DNA from 4 places in the Mesorhizobium sp. GW821-FHT04C10 genome. Region 1 is predicted to be linked to each of the others. Evidence: riboswitches for the same ligand, from Rfam matches in the RefSeq annotation. Region 1 holds a riboswitch; each other region holds the start of a gene.
What was found. Region 1 has a riboswitch for cobalamin ahead of bluB (5,6-dimethylbenzimidazole synthase). Riboswitches for the same ligand answer to the same signal wherever they lie in the genome.
Positions count from the first base shown of each region.

Region 2: it holds a riboswitch for cobalamin, as region 1 does, so the genes downstream of both, AC07UC_RS01985 (aromatic ring-hydroxylating oxygenase subunit alpha) here and bluB (5,6-dimethylbenzimidazole synthase) in region 1, are expected to answer to the same signal.
Region 3: it holds a riboswitch for cobalamin, as region 1 does, so the genes downstream of both, AC07UC_RS18710 (CbtB domain-containing protein) here and bluB (5,6-dimethylbenzimidazole synthase) in region 1, are expected to answer to the same signal.
Region 4: it holds a riboswitch for cobalamin, as region 1 does, so the genes downstream of both, AC07UC_RS32245 (CbtB domain-containing protein) here and bluB (5,6-dimethylbenzimidazole synthase) in region 1, are expected to answer to the same signal.

Region 1 covers NZ_JBWKTL010000001.1:5,606,333-5,609,529, forward strand. Annotated here, with positions in the region: gene AC07UC_RS27310 (pirin family protein) at 1-32, opposite strand, end outside; gene AC07UC_RS27315 (DUF2277 domain-containing protein) at 73-339, opposite strand; gene AC07UC_RS27320 (exodeoxyribonuclease VII small subunit) at 452-703, opposite strand; gene AC07UC_RS27325 (histone deacetylase family protein) at 707-1,633, opposite strand; cobalamin riboswitch at 1,798-1,993, shown strand; partial or broken gene bluB (5,6-dimethylbenzimidazole synthase) at 2,086-2,670, shown strand; gene AC07UC_RS27335 (hypothetical protein) at 2,793-3,197, opposite strand, start outside.
Region 2 covers NZ_JBWKTL010000001.1:440,397-443,593, forward strand. Annotated here, with positions in the region: gene AC07UC_RS01965 (ABC transporter ATP-binding protein) at 1-108, shown strand, start outside; gene AC07UC_RS01970 (DUF680 domain-containing protein) at 186-422, opposite strand; gene AC07UC_RS01975 (DUF680 domain-containing protein) at 491-694, opposite strand; gene AC07UC_RS01980 (DUF680 domain-containing protein) at 767-967, opposite strand; cobalamin riboswitch at 1,462-1,662, shown strand; gene AC07UC_RS01985 (aromatic ring-hydroxylating oxygenase subunit alpha) at 1,780-3,027, shown strand; gene AC07UC_RS01990 (FAD-binding oxidoreductase) at 3,048-3,197, shown strand, end outside.
Region 3 covers NZ_JBWKTL010000001.1:3,870,834-3,874,030, forward strand. Annotated here, with positions in the region: gene AC07UC_RS18705 (aromatic ring-hydroxylating oxygenase subunit alpha) at 1-1,154, opposite strand, end outside; cobalamin riboswitch at 1,300-1,497, shown strand; gene AC07UC_RS18710 (CbtB domain-containing protein) at 1,534-1,713, shown strand; gene AC07UC_RS18715 (CbtA family protein) at 1,729-2,541, shown strand; gene cobU (bifunctional adenosylcobinamide kinase/adenosylcobinamide-phosphate guanylyltransferase) at 2,534-3,049, shown strand; gene cobO (cob(I)yrinic acid a,c-diamide adenosyltransferase) at 3,051-3,197, shown strand, end outside.
Region 4 covers NZ_JBWKTL010000001.1:6,744,305-6,747,501, reverse strand. Annotated here, with positions in the region: gene AC07UC_RS32255 (ribonucleotide-diphosphate reductase subunit beta) at 1-455, shown strand, start outside; gene AC07UC_RS32250 (CbtA family protein) at 539-1,285, opposite strand; gene AC07UC_RS32245 (CbtB domain-containing protein) at 1,391-1,600, opposite strand; adenosylcobalamin (AdoCbl) riboswitch at 1,645-1,734, opposite strand; cobalamin riboswitch at 1,900-2,105, shown strand; gene AC07UC_RS32240 (hypothetical protein) at 2,213-2,356, shown strand; gene AC07UC_RS32235 (hypothetical protein) at 2,390-2,512, shown strand; gene AC07UC_RS32230 (homocysteine S-methyltransferase family protein) at 2,531-3,197, shown strand, end outside.

The DNA.
Region 1 (3,197 bases):
GCCTCAGGGTCTTTCCCCGGGAAGAAGCTCATGAACTCTCCTTATCAGCGTTCGGTGACCGCTTTGGCGGCATCAGGCAAAGCGGATCGCCGCCTTTGCCCGCAGTTTGGCGGCCACTTCTTCGCGGTTGCGCGGATGCTGGTGGGTTTCGAGCGAATCGAGAAGTTCGCGCGCCGATGCCGCGATGGCCTCCACGGCGTGGTCGAACGCATGCTGGTTCTGTCTCGATGGCCGCGTCGTTCCGCTCAGCTTGCGGACAAATTGAAGGGCTGCGTCGCGCACTTCGTCATTAGTTGCCGGCGGATCAAAATTGAACAGGGTCTTGATGTTTCTGCACATCGCTTCCGTATCTCCTCTTGTCCTGGAGCTGTTTCAATCGGGACGAGTTTTATCCTCACTCATGATCGTGTCCAAAAACCGGTGAGGCAAGACCATGGTTGGCGGCCATGCCTCAGTCCGCGTCGAGCGGCTCTGTTCCAACCGGCTTGCCGTCGCGCGACAATCTGATCTTCTCGACCTTGTCCTCGGCCGCCTTCAGCAGCCGGTCGCAATGCGCCTTCAGGGCCTCACCACGCTCATAGATGCGGATCGACTGGTCGAGCGGCACATCGCCACGCTCCAGATCATCGACGATCTTCTCCAGCGCGTCGAGTGCCTGTTCGAAGCTCATCGCCTTGACGTCTTCGTTGGTCTCAGCAGCCATCATTCATCCTTTCATCAGTCGCCCGACATGGGCGGCGACCGAAAATGCCAGTCCCTGCAGATCGTAGCCGCCCTCAAGCAGGCTGACGAGCCGGTTGCCGCTGTGGCGGGCGGCGCGCTGCATCAGCTGGCCGGTCGCCCAGTCGAAATCGTCCTCGGTCAGGTTGATCTCGGCCAACGGATCACGGTGATGCGCGTCGAAACCGGCCGAAATGATAATCAGGTCGGGTGCGAAATTGTCGAGCGCCGGCAGGACGCGCGACAGGAAGGCATCGCGAAACACCTCGCTGCCTGTCTGCGGCGCCAGTGGTGCGTTGACGATGTTACCGGCGCCGGTCTCGCTCTTTGCGCCAGTGCCGGGATAAAGCGGCATCTGGTGCGTCGAGCAATAGAGCACCGAGGGATCGTCCCAGAAAATATCCTGCGTGCCATTGCCGTGGTGCACATCCCAGTCGACGACAGCGACACGCTCGACGCCGTGCTTCTTCTGCGCATAGCGGGCCGCGATCGCCGCCGTGTTGAAGAAGCAAAAGCCCATTGCGGTGGTCTTTTCGGCATGGTGGCCGGGTGGCCGGGCGGCGACGAAGACATTGTCGGCGCGGCCCGCGAAGACGTCGTCGACGGCCGCGTTGGCAGCGCCGATCGCGGTTATCACCGCCTGCCAGCTCTTCGGGCTGGCGGTGGTGTCGGCATCGATGCGGGCAATGCCCTCGTCAGGGATGGCGGCGCGCACGCGCGCGACGAAATCGGCCGGATGCGCGTAAAGGATGGTGGCCTCGTCGCCTTCAGGCGCCTTGACGCGGTCAAGCTCGGCAAAGGCTTCGTCGTCAAGCACGCGCTCGATGGCGCGCAAGCGGTCCGGCCGCTCGGGGTGACCGGGGGGCGTGATGTGCTCAAGGAAGATCGGATGCGTGTAGAGACGAGTGGCCATCGTCCCTATCTAGTGCCCCAACGCCGCGATGGCCATGCGTCGCGGCCCGATGGCTGGGGAAAATCGCTTCTGCGTCCATTGGCGTCGCTGTGGGGATTGGCGCCGCGAACACTTCGGCATAAGGTCGCCGTCACTGCCTGGTGCCCGCCAGTTTGTTTGTCTAGCCGCATTCTGCGGCGCCAAGTGATTCCACTTGGCTGCAAATGCTCTGGCGGGAGAATCGGGAACACGGTTGAATTCCGTGGCGTGCCCAACGCTGTGAGGGGGACCGCGCCGGTAAATGCCACTGTCGATGACGGGAAGGCACCGGACGCGGGTTGATCCCGAGCCAGAAGACCGGCCTGGCAGGCACCGTCATCCGCATGGTCAGGCGGAGGACATGGTTTGCAATCGCAAGGGGACAAGCGATGCCGGATGCTATGACCGCTCCTGTCAGCGACGGATTTGACCAGATGGCGCGCGACGCGGTCTACCGCGCCATGTTCACGCGGCGCGATGTGCGCAGTCATTTCCTGCCTGCTCCTCTCGACGATGAGGTGCTGGCGCGGCTGCTGCTTGCCGCCCATCACGCGCCGTCGGTCGGGTTCATGCAGCCGTGGAATTTCATCGTCATCCGCGATGCCGCGCGACGGGAGAAAGTGCGCGATCTGTTCCTCGCCGCGCGAGAACAGGAACTGCCCGAAATCGAGGAAGAACGGCAGGCGCTTTACCGCAAGCTGAAGCTGGAAGGCATCTGCGAAAGCGCGCTCAACATCTGCATCACCTGCGACCGCCAGCGCTCGAAGGGCTCGCCACTGGGACGTTGGCACAATCCGGAGATGGACCTCTACAGCACGGTCTGCGCGGTGCAGAATTTCTGGCTGGCGGCACGCGCCGAAGGCGTCGGCGTCGGCTGGGTCAGCATCATCGAGGCGCAGGCACTGAAAAGCCTGCTGTCCATTCCCGACCATGTAACGCCGATCGCTTATCTCTGCGTCGGCCGGGTTTCCGAATTCGCGCCCAAACCGGACCTTGAAACGCACGGCTGGGGCCGGCGCCTGCCCCTGCCCGAACTGATCATGAGCGAGACCTTTTGCGGGCAAGGCGAGGCACCGCTCAAGTCAGCGGTGGCGTGCCTGAACGCCGTCGATACCGCGCAGGCGACCGCCTGCCCGGCCGATCAGCGCGTCGCGCCGGCCGCGCCCCAGCGCGAGCCGCCGAAGGAGGAAAGCGCCTTGTCCTTGAGTTCCCGGAACTTCGACGACGCCTCGGCCAGCCTCGCATCCCAGGCGGGATCAGGCACCTGGCCGGCTATGGTCCTGAAATAGACCTGCATCAGGCAGGCGATGGCGAAAGGTTCGATGAACGCCGCCTTGAAGGCCCAGGCAAAGACGATGGCCAGCACGAAGGCCCAGCCGGCGAGTTGTCCGGGCATCAGGAAGAGAATGGCGCCGGCCGGCGCCAGCATCAGCAGGAAGATCACGAACGACACGCCCCACATGATGACCGCCAGCCAGACGGCGTTCTTGACCATGGTCTTGCCGTTCTGGGCGTAGAGAACGACGCCCTGCCGCGCGGCTTCGAA
Region 2 (3,197 bases), 5.2 Mb from region 1:
AAGCGCGGCTCGACGCTGCGGCTGACCGCCAATGCCGAGGACTTGCATATCTTCGACACGGACGGGCGGTCCTTCGCGCTGCATGAAGCGGAAGCAAAGGCCGCTTAAGAAGCCCGTCTCGACGGCAGAAACAAAAATAGCGGCGGGCAAGGCCCGCCGCTCTCTTTTACGATCGACTTTGGCTGTTAGTGGCCGAAGAGGTTCCGGTCGGCGCCCTGGGGCGCGGACTTCTGCACATCGCCCGACGAATTGAGCAGCTTGTAGACGGGCGAATCGCCGTTGCGGATCGAAGCCGTGCGCGAGTTGTCGACAGAAGTCGCGGCAGGCTGGTTGGCGCCATTGGAGTTGAAGTTGTCACTTCCGGCGAAAGCGCTGCCCGAGAGAGCCAGAACGGCGGCGGCGGCGATGATGATCTTGTTCATTTCAAGTCTCCTGAATTTCAAGTTTCAACGGGACGGCAGGCATGCCCGCCACCCCGGAGAATCGGCCGTTAGTGGCCGAAGAGGTTGCGGTCGGCACCCTGGACAGGTGTCTGGGCAGCCGGTTCCGACTTCTTGATCGAAGCGGTGTACGAGCTGTCGGTCGAAGTGACAGCGGGCTGGTTGGCGCCATTGGAGCCGTAGTTGTCGCTGCCGGCGAAGGCGCTGCCGGAGATAGCCAGAACGGCGGCGGCAGCAAGGATGATCTTCTTCATTTCAAGTCTCCTGAATTCTTCGAGTTCCGCCAAGGCGGCGAGCCAGGGCCACCGCCTGCTGGAAATCGACTGTTAGTTGTTGCCGAAGAGGTTGCGATCGGCACCCGTGACAGGCGCCTGAGCAGCCGGTTCCGACTTCTTGGTCGAAGCGGTGTACGAATTGTCGACGGCAGCAGTGGCTGCAGCGGCATTCGAACCATAGTGATCGCTACCAGCGAAGGCGCTGCCGGAAATGGCCAGAAGGGCGGCGGCAGTGAGAACAATCTTTTTCATTTTTGGTACTCCAGTATTTTCCCGTCCGTCTAGCGGCGTGTCTTGGGATTAAAATCGCGTCGTTCGGACAGCCCCGATGTGGGAAAGCCATGTGGCCGTTTCCAATCACGAAGTTGTTCCGTGTGGACCAAGAATCCACCACTTGAAATTGTACCAAGGCATTCCACTGCAAACATTTTTCTTTTTGATATCAATCGATTAGATAAAACCAGCAATACGATCACCTGGTGTATCGACGGCTCAGCGTTCACAGCGTGCTGTACGCACCGTCAACAGAAACGAACCGTTCGGTTCGATTTTAGAATCTGCTAATAGTCACTTTTCGAAACCGTTAACCCTTTTTGCTTCGGTTCCGGGGCGATTTCGATAGCCGGCATCGTCGTCACCGAGACGCGTTTCGTGGCCGTTCTTCCTGACTCGATCGTTGCTGAAGCGTGTCGCGCCACATGGATGCGATGTCGCTTTCATGCCGATGTCGCATGCGCTGTCGTGATTAGATCATGGCCATCTCAGGTGCCGCTTCGTGACGACGGGGCGGAGAATTGGGAAGCCGGTCAAAGTCCGGCGCTGCCCCCGCAACGGTGGTGGAGTTCAAGTCGCAACGGGAGACCACTGGGCGAAAGCCTGGGAAGGTGTCGCGACCGTCCGAAAGGACACTCCAGAGCCCGGAAACCAGCCCGAGATTTTTGAACTCGACTGATCGCGGTGGGCGGTCAAGAGGTGGATAGTGCATGACAGGCGCTTCGCCGGGGACTGCATCCGATCCTTCCTCCATCACCACCATAGTCAGTCCTTAAACACGAGGACAGGACATGGATGTGCGCAACGATATGCTGAGGCTCTTGAGCAGCCGCAGAGAGGGTTTCTCGCTCGAGCAGCCTTTCTACACCGACCCGGACTATTTCAAGCTCGACATGGAGCTGATCTGGTACCGCGACTGGCTTTTCATCGGCCATGATTGCGAATTGCCCAAGCCCGGCAGCTTCATCACCGTACAGATCGGCGACTACCCGGTCGTGCTGGTGCGCGATCAGCAGGGCAAGATCAACGCCTTCCACAATTCCTGCCGCCATCGCGGCAGCAGGGTCTGCAACACGGACAAGGGCACGGCCGCCAAACTGGTCTGTCCCTATCACCAGTGGACCTATGAGCTCGACGGTCGCCTCCTGTTTGCCCGCCAGATGGCCGACGGCTTCGACAAGAGCCAGTTCGGGCTGAAGCCGGTCGCCTGCGAGAGCGTCGCCGGCTACATCTTCATCTGCCTGGCGAAGGATCCAGCCGACTTCGCCCCGATGCGGGCGATGATCGAACCCTATCTCAAGCCGCACCGACTCAGCGAGGCAAAGATCGCCTTCGAGAGCACCATCGTCGAAAAGGGCAATTGGAAGCTCGTCTGGGAAAACAACCGCGAGTGCTATCACTGCGCGGGCAATCACCCGGAGCTGTGCAAAACCTTCCCGGAAGCACCGACCGTGACCGGCGTGCAAGGCGCCGACAGCGATCCGGAGATGCTGGCGCACTGGGCCAAATGCGAAGCGGCCGGCCTGCCGAGCAAGTTCCGCATCGACCCGGCGGGGCAATACCGCGCCACCCGGGCGCCGCTGCTGCGCGATGCGGTCAGCTACACGATGAACGGCAAGCGGGCGGTGAAGAAGAACCTTTCCGACAGCGTCTCGGCCGACCGTATCGGCACATTGATGCACTATCACTACCCGACGACCTGGAATCATATCCTCATCGACCATGCCGTCACCTTCCGCGTGCTACCGATCAGCGCCACCGAAACCGCCGTGACGACCAAATGGCTGGTGCATAAGGATGCGGTCGAGGGCGTCGATTACGATCTTGCCGAGCTCACCCATGTGTGGACCGAGACCAACGATCAGGACCGCCGCATCGTCGAGGAAAATGCCCTCGGCATCCTGTCGCCGGCCTATGAGCCCGGCCCCTATTCGGAGCTTCACGAGGGCGGCGTGATCCAGTTCGTCGACTGGTACGCCCGCTTCATCGGTCCGCGCCTCGCCGAAGGCGGCCGGCCGGCGTTGCGCAGCGTCGCCTGAGAGGTTGAGGGATGAATGCGATGACCGACCTTGGCCTCTATCGCCATCTCGATCAGATGGCCCCCTGGAACGACAGGCTGCAGGTGCTGGAAGTGATCGGCGTCAGCGACGAGGCGCCTGACGTCAAGACCTTTACTTTCCGATCCGACAACCAGACCTGGTTCCGCTAC
Region 3 (3,197 bases), 1.7 Mb from region 1:
GCATGGCGCTCGCGCACCCAGTTGTGGAAGCGGTGCAGTTCATATTCCTCGGGCATCAGCACGCCGGCGGCATGGCGCATCGAGCGCAGGCCTTTCTGGTTGACCTCGCAGATCGCCGCATCCTCCTCCAGCACCTGTGTGCCGAAGGCGATGATGTTGTCGATGTCGGTCGCGGCCAGCGCCTCGGGCGCGAACAGCCATTCGGCGACAAGTTCCGTCTGTTCCGGCCCGAGCGGTACCAGCCGAACGGTCCTGACATAGTCGACATGGCCGACGATGAACATCGAGGGCAGGCTGGTGGCGTAGGTCTGGCCGGCGGCGCGTTCGGCCGGTGTCAATCCCGGGAAGACCGGCCCATGGGTCTTGCCGTCGCTCGACCAGGTTTCGGCGCCCGCCCGCAGACCACCGGAAAACTCCGGCGCGTCATTGTCGGCGTGCCGGGTCCATTCGGGGTCGTCATGCCGGCTCATCAGGCCGCGGCCATAGATCGGCACCAGCCGCGACAGGTCCTTGTGGACGCCCGGACAATGCAGGCACTCGTTGAAGTTCTCCCAAAAGATCTTCCAGTTGCAGTGCATCACCTTGCGCAGCACATGGCCCGCCACCAGCGTTTCCAGAGGCCAGTTGCCGAGATTGCCGGAGGCAGGGTCGAAGGATGCCTGCGCCGAGCCGGCCGCATCCTCCTGCAAATTGATGAACACGAAGCCGCGCCATACCGAGAGTGCGACGCGATAGAGCGGATGGTCGGCCTTGTCGAAGCCGTCCGGCAATGATTTCGACGGCACGCGCACGAGGTCGCCGCGAAGCGAATAGGACCAGGCATGATAGGGGCAGGTGATCAGCCGCGCCTTCAGCCGGCCCTCGCTCTCCTGGCAAAGCTGCGAGCCGCGATGCCGGCACGTGTTGTGGAAGGCACGTAGCGCGCCGGTGTCGTCGCGCAGCACGATGATGTCCTGCGTGCCGATGCGGAATCGGCGGAAGGCCAGCGGCTGGGCAAGATCGGCCTCGCGGCAGACCAGCAGCCAGTTCTTGTACCAGATGGCATCGAGGTCCAGTTGATAGGCCGCTTCATCCCAATAGGCCGATGAGGGCAGGGTGGGTTCGGCCTGGGTCAGGCCGTTATAGGGATCGCGCTCGCTGGCAATGGGCTGCATGGCTGGCTTCCTGTGAAGTGGCCAGCCGACACCCGGCCGGCACAATTGTCAATTGTGGCGCCGATTGATGGCTGATGTGGCCGGCATGGCGTAATCGCGCTGGTTACCGGCGGAATTTGGTTTGCCGGAGGCGATGATTCTGCCTATAGTCGCTGATGTCGTCGGTTCCATTTTGGAGCCAAGAGGGAATGCGGTGCGGGCTGACTTGTTGCCCAATGCCGTTGCTGCCCCCGCAACTGTGTGCGGTAGTCCTCTCCATATGCCACTGAGGATTTGTCTTCGGGAAGGTGGGGAAGGGCGCTGATCCGTGAGCCAGGAGACCTGCCGGCGACAGGAAACTGACTTCGATGCCCTCGGGTGGAGGGTGAAAGGACAAGACATGACTACCGCTTCCGTCTCCCTCGGCGCCTCCGTCTCCTCGCAGTCGCGCTTCATGCAGCTGGCGCTCGCCGCGCTGCTCGGCACCTTCATCATCGGCTTCGTCGGCTTCTCGCACATCGATGCGGTCCACAATGCCGGTCATGACAACCGGCATTCGATGGCGTTTCCCTGCCACTGACGAGGATCTGACATCATGAATCTGTTTCGCAACGTCGTGTTCATCGCGGCGATCGCAGGGCTCGTGGCCGGCGTCGTCCTCGCCTGCATGCAGGCCTATGCCACCGTGCCGCTGATCCTCAAGGCGGAAGTCTACGAACAGGCCGAAGGCGGCCATGACCATGCCGCCGCACCCGCGGCGCCGGCTGATGCCGCCAGCGGCAACGCAATGAGTTCCGCCGCGCCGGCGGCATCGAATGCCATGAGCGCTGCCACCCCGGCTCCGGCCGCCGCGGCTGCTCCGGCCGAAGACGAGGGCTGGGCGCCGGCCGACGGCTTCGAGCGTTTTGCCTTCAACGTGGTTTCCAACGTCGTCACCGGCATCGGTTTCGCGCTGATCCTGGTCGCTGTTTCGGAATTCGCCGGCGGCATCGGCAACTGGCGCCAGGGCGTGTTCTGGGGCCTGGCCGGCTTTGCCGTGTTCACGCTGGCGCCCGGCCTCGGCCTGCCGCCGGAACTGCCCGCCATGCCGGCGGCCGACCTCACGCAGCGGCAGATCTGGTGGGTGGCAACGGTGGTCGCGACCGCCATCGGGCTTGGCCTGATCGCGTTCCGCAAGTCGCTGCCGCTCGCCATCCTTGCCGTGCTGCTGATCGTGGCGCCGCACATTGTCGGCGCGCCGCAGCCCGACAGCTTCGAGACACCGATCCCGGAAGGCCTGCACCACCAGTTCGTGGTGGCGGTGACGCTGACCAGTCTGGTGTTCTGGCTGGTGCTTGGCGCCGTCGTCGGCGTGGTGCGCGGACGCTTCACCGGCACCGCTACCAGCCTGCGCGACAGCTTTGCCTGATCGCGGCAGGCTGACCTTCATCATCGGTGGTGCGCGCTCGGGAAAGAGCGCGCATGCCGAAACCCTGGTGACGGCGTTGCCCTCGCCATGGACCTACATCGCCACCGCGCAAGCCTATGACGACGAGATGCGCGAGCGCATCGCGCTGCATCGGGCGCGGCGCGGCGCGGGCTGGACGACCATCGATGCGCCGCTCGACCTCGCCGGCGCGCTCGAGGCTTTGCCCGATGGCCGGCCGGTGCTGGTCGACTGCCTGACGCTGTGGCTGACCAATCACATGCTGGCAAACCATGACCTTGGGTTTGAATGCCGGCGGCTGGCCGATGTGTTGTCGCGGTCGCGCGGGCCGTGGTTCGTGGTCTCCAACGAAGTCGGGCAAGGCATCGTGCCGGATAATGCGCTGGCGCGCCGGTTTCGTGATGAGGCCGGTCGGCTCAACCAGCAGGTCGCGGCGATCGCCGATACGGTGCTGCTGATGGTGGCGGGGCTGCCGCTCAAGGTGAAATGAGATGACCGATATCGACGGCAAGACCACCGAAGACAGGGACGAAGAGCGCCACCGCGCCAAGATGGCCAAGCGCAAGGCGGTGCAGGACGCCGAGGTGGCCGCCAAGACGATCGAGAAGGGTCTGCTGATCGTCAACACCGGCCCGGGC
Region 4 (3,197 bases), 1.1 Mb from region 1:
ATACCGGCTTCGCGCAGATCCTGTCGCTTGGCCGCCGCAACAAGATGGTGGGTATCGCCGAGCAGTACCAGTACATATTGCGCGACGAATCCATCCATCTGAATTTCGGCATCGACGTCATCAACCAGATCAAGATCGAGAATCCGCATCTGTGGACGAAGGCGTTCCAGGAGGAGGTGCGCGGCATGATCCGCACGGCGGCCGAACTCGAGGCCGCCTACGGACGGGACACGATGCCGCGCGGTTTCCTTGGCCTCAATGCGGCCCTCTGCGAAACCTACATGCACTTTATCGCCAACCGCCGCTGCGCCCAGCTTGGCCTGCAACTGGTCTTCGCCGAGGTCGAGAATCCGTTCCCGTGGATGTCCGAGGCCATGGACTTGAAGAAGGAAAAGAACTTCTTCGAGACCCGCGTCATCGAATACCAGAATGGCGGTGCGCTGGCCTGGGACTAACAGCACGCAGCTATTCGCGAACGATAGAACGGCGGCCATGAAGGGCGCCGCACTATACAGCCTCCTCAACCTTCGGAACGTATTTAACGCAAGGCAGGACGAGAGGACGCCGAACGCGAGCCCTGATCGGCGAAGCTGCGCTCGGCGATGGCGCCGAAGACAAGACCGATGGTGGTCCACAGCACCACATGGATGCCAAGCGAGGCAACACGGAAGCGCCACAAGAGATCGGCCGAGAATTTCTCCGGCACTTCGTTGATGGTTGGCAGCACGTACATGGCGACCGTTATGACCGCGATGAATGCCGCGCCCGCAATGATCGTCGCGTTCCAAGGGCCATACTGTGCCCAAAGCCTTCGTGACAGCCCGACCGCCGCCGTCAATGCGGCAATGGAGATCACCAGCATGATGAAGAACAGCACTGTCCGCGACCCTATCGTGTCGGGATTGCCGACCGAAGGTGGATTGGCGGGATATTTCAGGTCCGGAACCAGAACGATTGAAACGAAGGCTGCCAGGGCCAGTACTGCGGAGGTGGCGCGCGGTCCCAGGCTGCTGATGCGGCCATAGGTGTAGGCGAAGACCAGCGAAAACAGCCCGCCGATCGACGCGGCATAGACCAGCACGCCGGTCAGGAGGCCGAACCCGGCCTGTGTAGGACGGCTGACGAGTTCAGGCTCGGGCGCTTCGCCAGCGGCCTGGGCGGTTTGTTCCTCGAAGGCAATGGCCCGGTCGACCTGCGGCTCGCCGTAGATCTTGGCAAAACCAAATGCGAGAAGCCCTGCGACGATGCCGACCAGCATGCCGCGCAGCAGAAGACTACCAACCATGTTCATGATCCCCGAAGCATGACCTCGAAAAGCCCCCGGCCTTTCGGTTGCTGTCACGCGCTAAAACAAATGATCAGGACGGCATCCCTTCGGGATGGCCAACTCTTAGTGGCAAGGGAAGCCGAGCAGGTGGCGACCGTCATGTACCCATTCATGGACATACATGCCCGAAATCATCGAGGTGGCACCTTCTTCCGCGCCGACGAAATAGATCGCAAGCAGGCACAAGAGACCGCCGAAGATCGCCCACGGAAGAAGCTCTTTCGCCGGGATCGGAACCGGACCGTAGGTTGGTGCAAAGGTGGTATTGGACATTAAGGCTCTCCTGGGATTCAGCGTCCCGTTGATCGAAACCATTTTTACGGGAGAAGGCCTGACTTTCAGCAAGAACAATTGCTGATCACAGTGGCGCGACCGTGCCGGAATTTCACCGGCTTCCAAACCCGTAACTTTAACGCCAGCCTATTCAGCCGGCGCTGTTACTGTCAACGAGATGTGATCGATCACACGGGAATGTGTTCGACCTGCCGGAACGAGGCCCTCGTGTCGGTGCTCTATCGGCTTTCCGCCCCGACCGTGTCGTTTCCGTGTGGACGGCCTTGGCGAGCAGGTGCTTATATCGTGGGGTTCAAGGTGCCCTTCAGTCGATTCGGCCGGAGGGATAATTGGGAAGCCGGTGAGATTCCGGCGCTGCCCCCGCAACGGTAGCGAAGCGTGCGTTCCGACAACAGACCACTGGGCAAATGCCTGGGAAGGTGTCGGAACCGGTCCAAAAAGACCCCTTCGGAGCCCGGAAACCAGCCTCGAACAGATTTGAACTCGACTGATCGCGGTGGGCGGTCAAGAGGTAGATGCGGACCGGCCTTAGCGCCGACCGTGGCTTTCCTCCATCACCACCAGGTTCAGTCCTTGCAAAGAAGGACGAACATGGATTCGCACAATGAAATACCCGGGCTCGCGCCCGGCAGACCGCAACGCCCTCGCACGGTGCGTCGCGTCAATGCGACGACGATGCGCGCCGTCTCGCCGCTGCCGCCACCGGAAGAAGTGTTCTCCGACTGGCTGCTGTAGGTGCCGCATGACGCCGATCTGGAGGCCGCGGCCTTGAAAAAGATTGCGCTGATCGACCGCTGCGGCCATCTGCATCCGGACGTCTTGCGGCTGCGCACCTTGCTTGCCGTCGTCGCCGGAACCAGCGCCTGGCCGTCGCGCGTCCGCAATCTCTAAGTGCCGAGGAAAGAAATCATGTCTGCAAAATCTACTCTCACGGCCAAGCGCGGCCTGCTCGAACGTCTCGACGCCGGCGCCGTCATCTGTGCCGAAGGCTATCTGTTCGAACTCGAACGTCGCGGCTATCTGCAGGCCGGCCCGTTCGTACCGGAAGTGGTTCTCGAACATCCGGACGCGGTGACACGTCTGCATGAGGATTTCGTCCATGCCGGCTCGGAGGTTGTCGAAGCCTTCACCTATTACGCTCACCGCCAGAAGCTGAGGGTGATCGGCCGTGAGGATATTCTGGAAAAGATCAACCGTCAGGCGTTGCGCATAGCCAAGGATGTCGCCGACCGCAATGATTGCCTTATGGCTGGCAACATCTGCAACACCAATGCCTATGAAGCCGACGACAGGAAGACCCACGATGCCGTGCGCGCCATGTTCGAGGAGCAGATCGGCTGGGCGGTGGAGGAGGGGGCCGACTTCCTCATCGCCGAGACCATCGACTGGTGCGGCGAGGCCGAGATCGCGCTCGACGTGATGAAGAAAACCGGCCTGCCGACCGTGGTCACGCTCTCCGTCCACCGTGAGGAAAAGATGTTCGACGGCGTCTCGGTCGTCGATGCCTGCAAGCGGCTGGAGGCGGCGGGCGCCGACGTCGTTGGACTGAACTGCCAGCGCGGGCCGAAGACGCTGA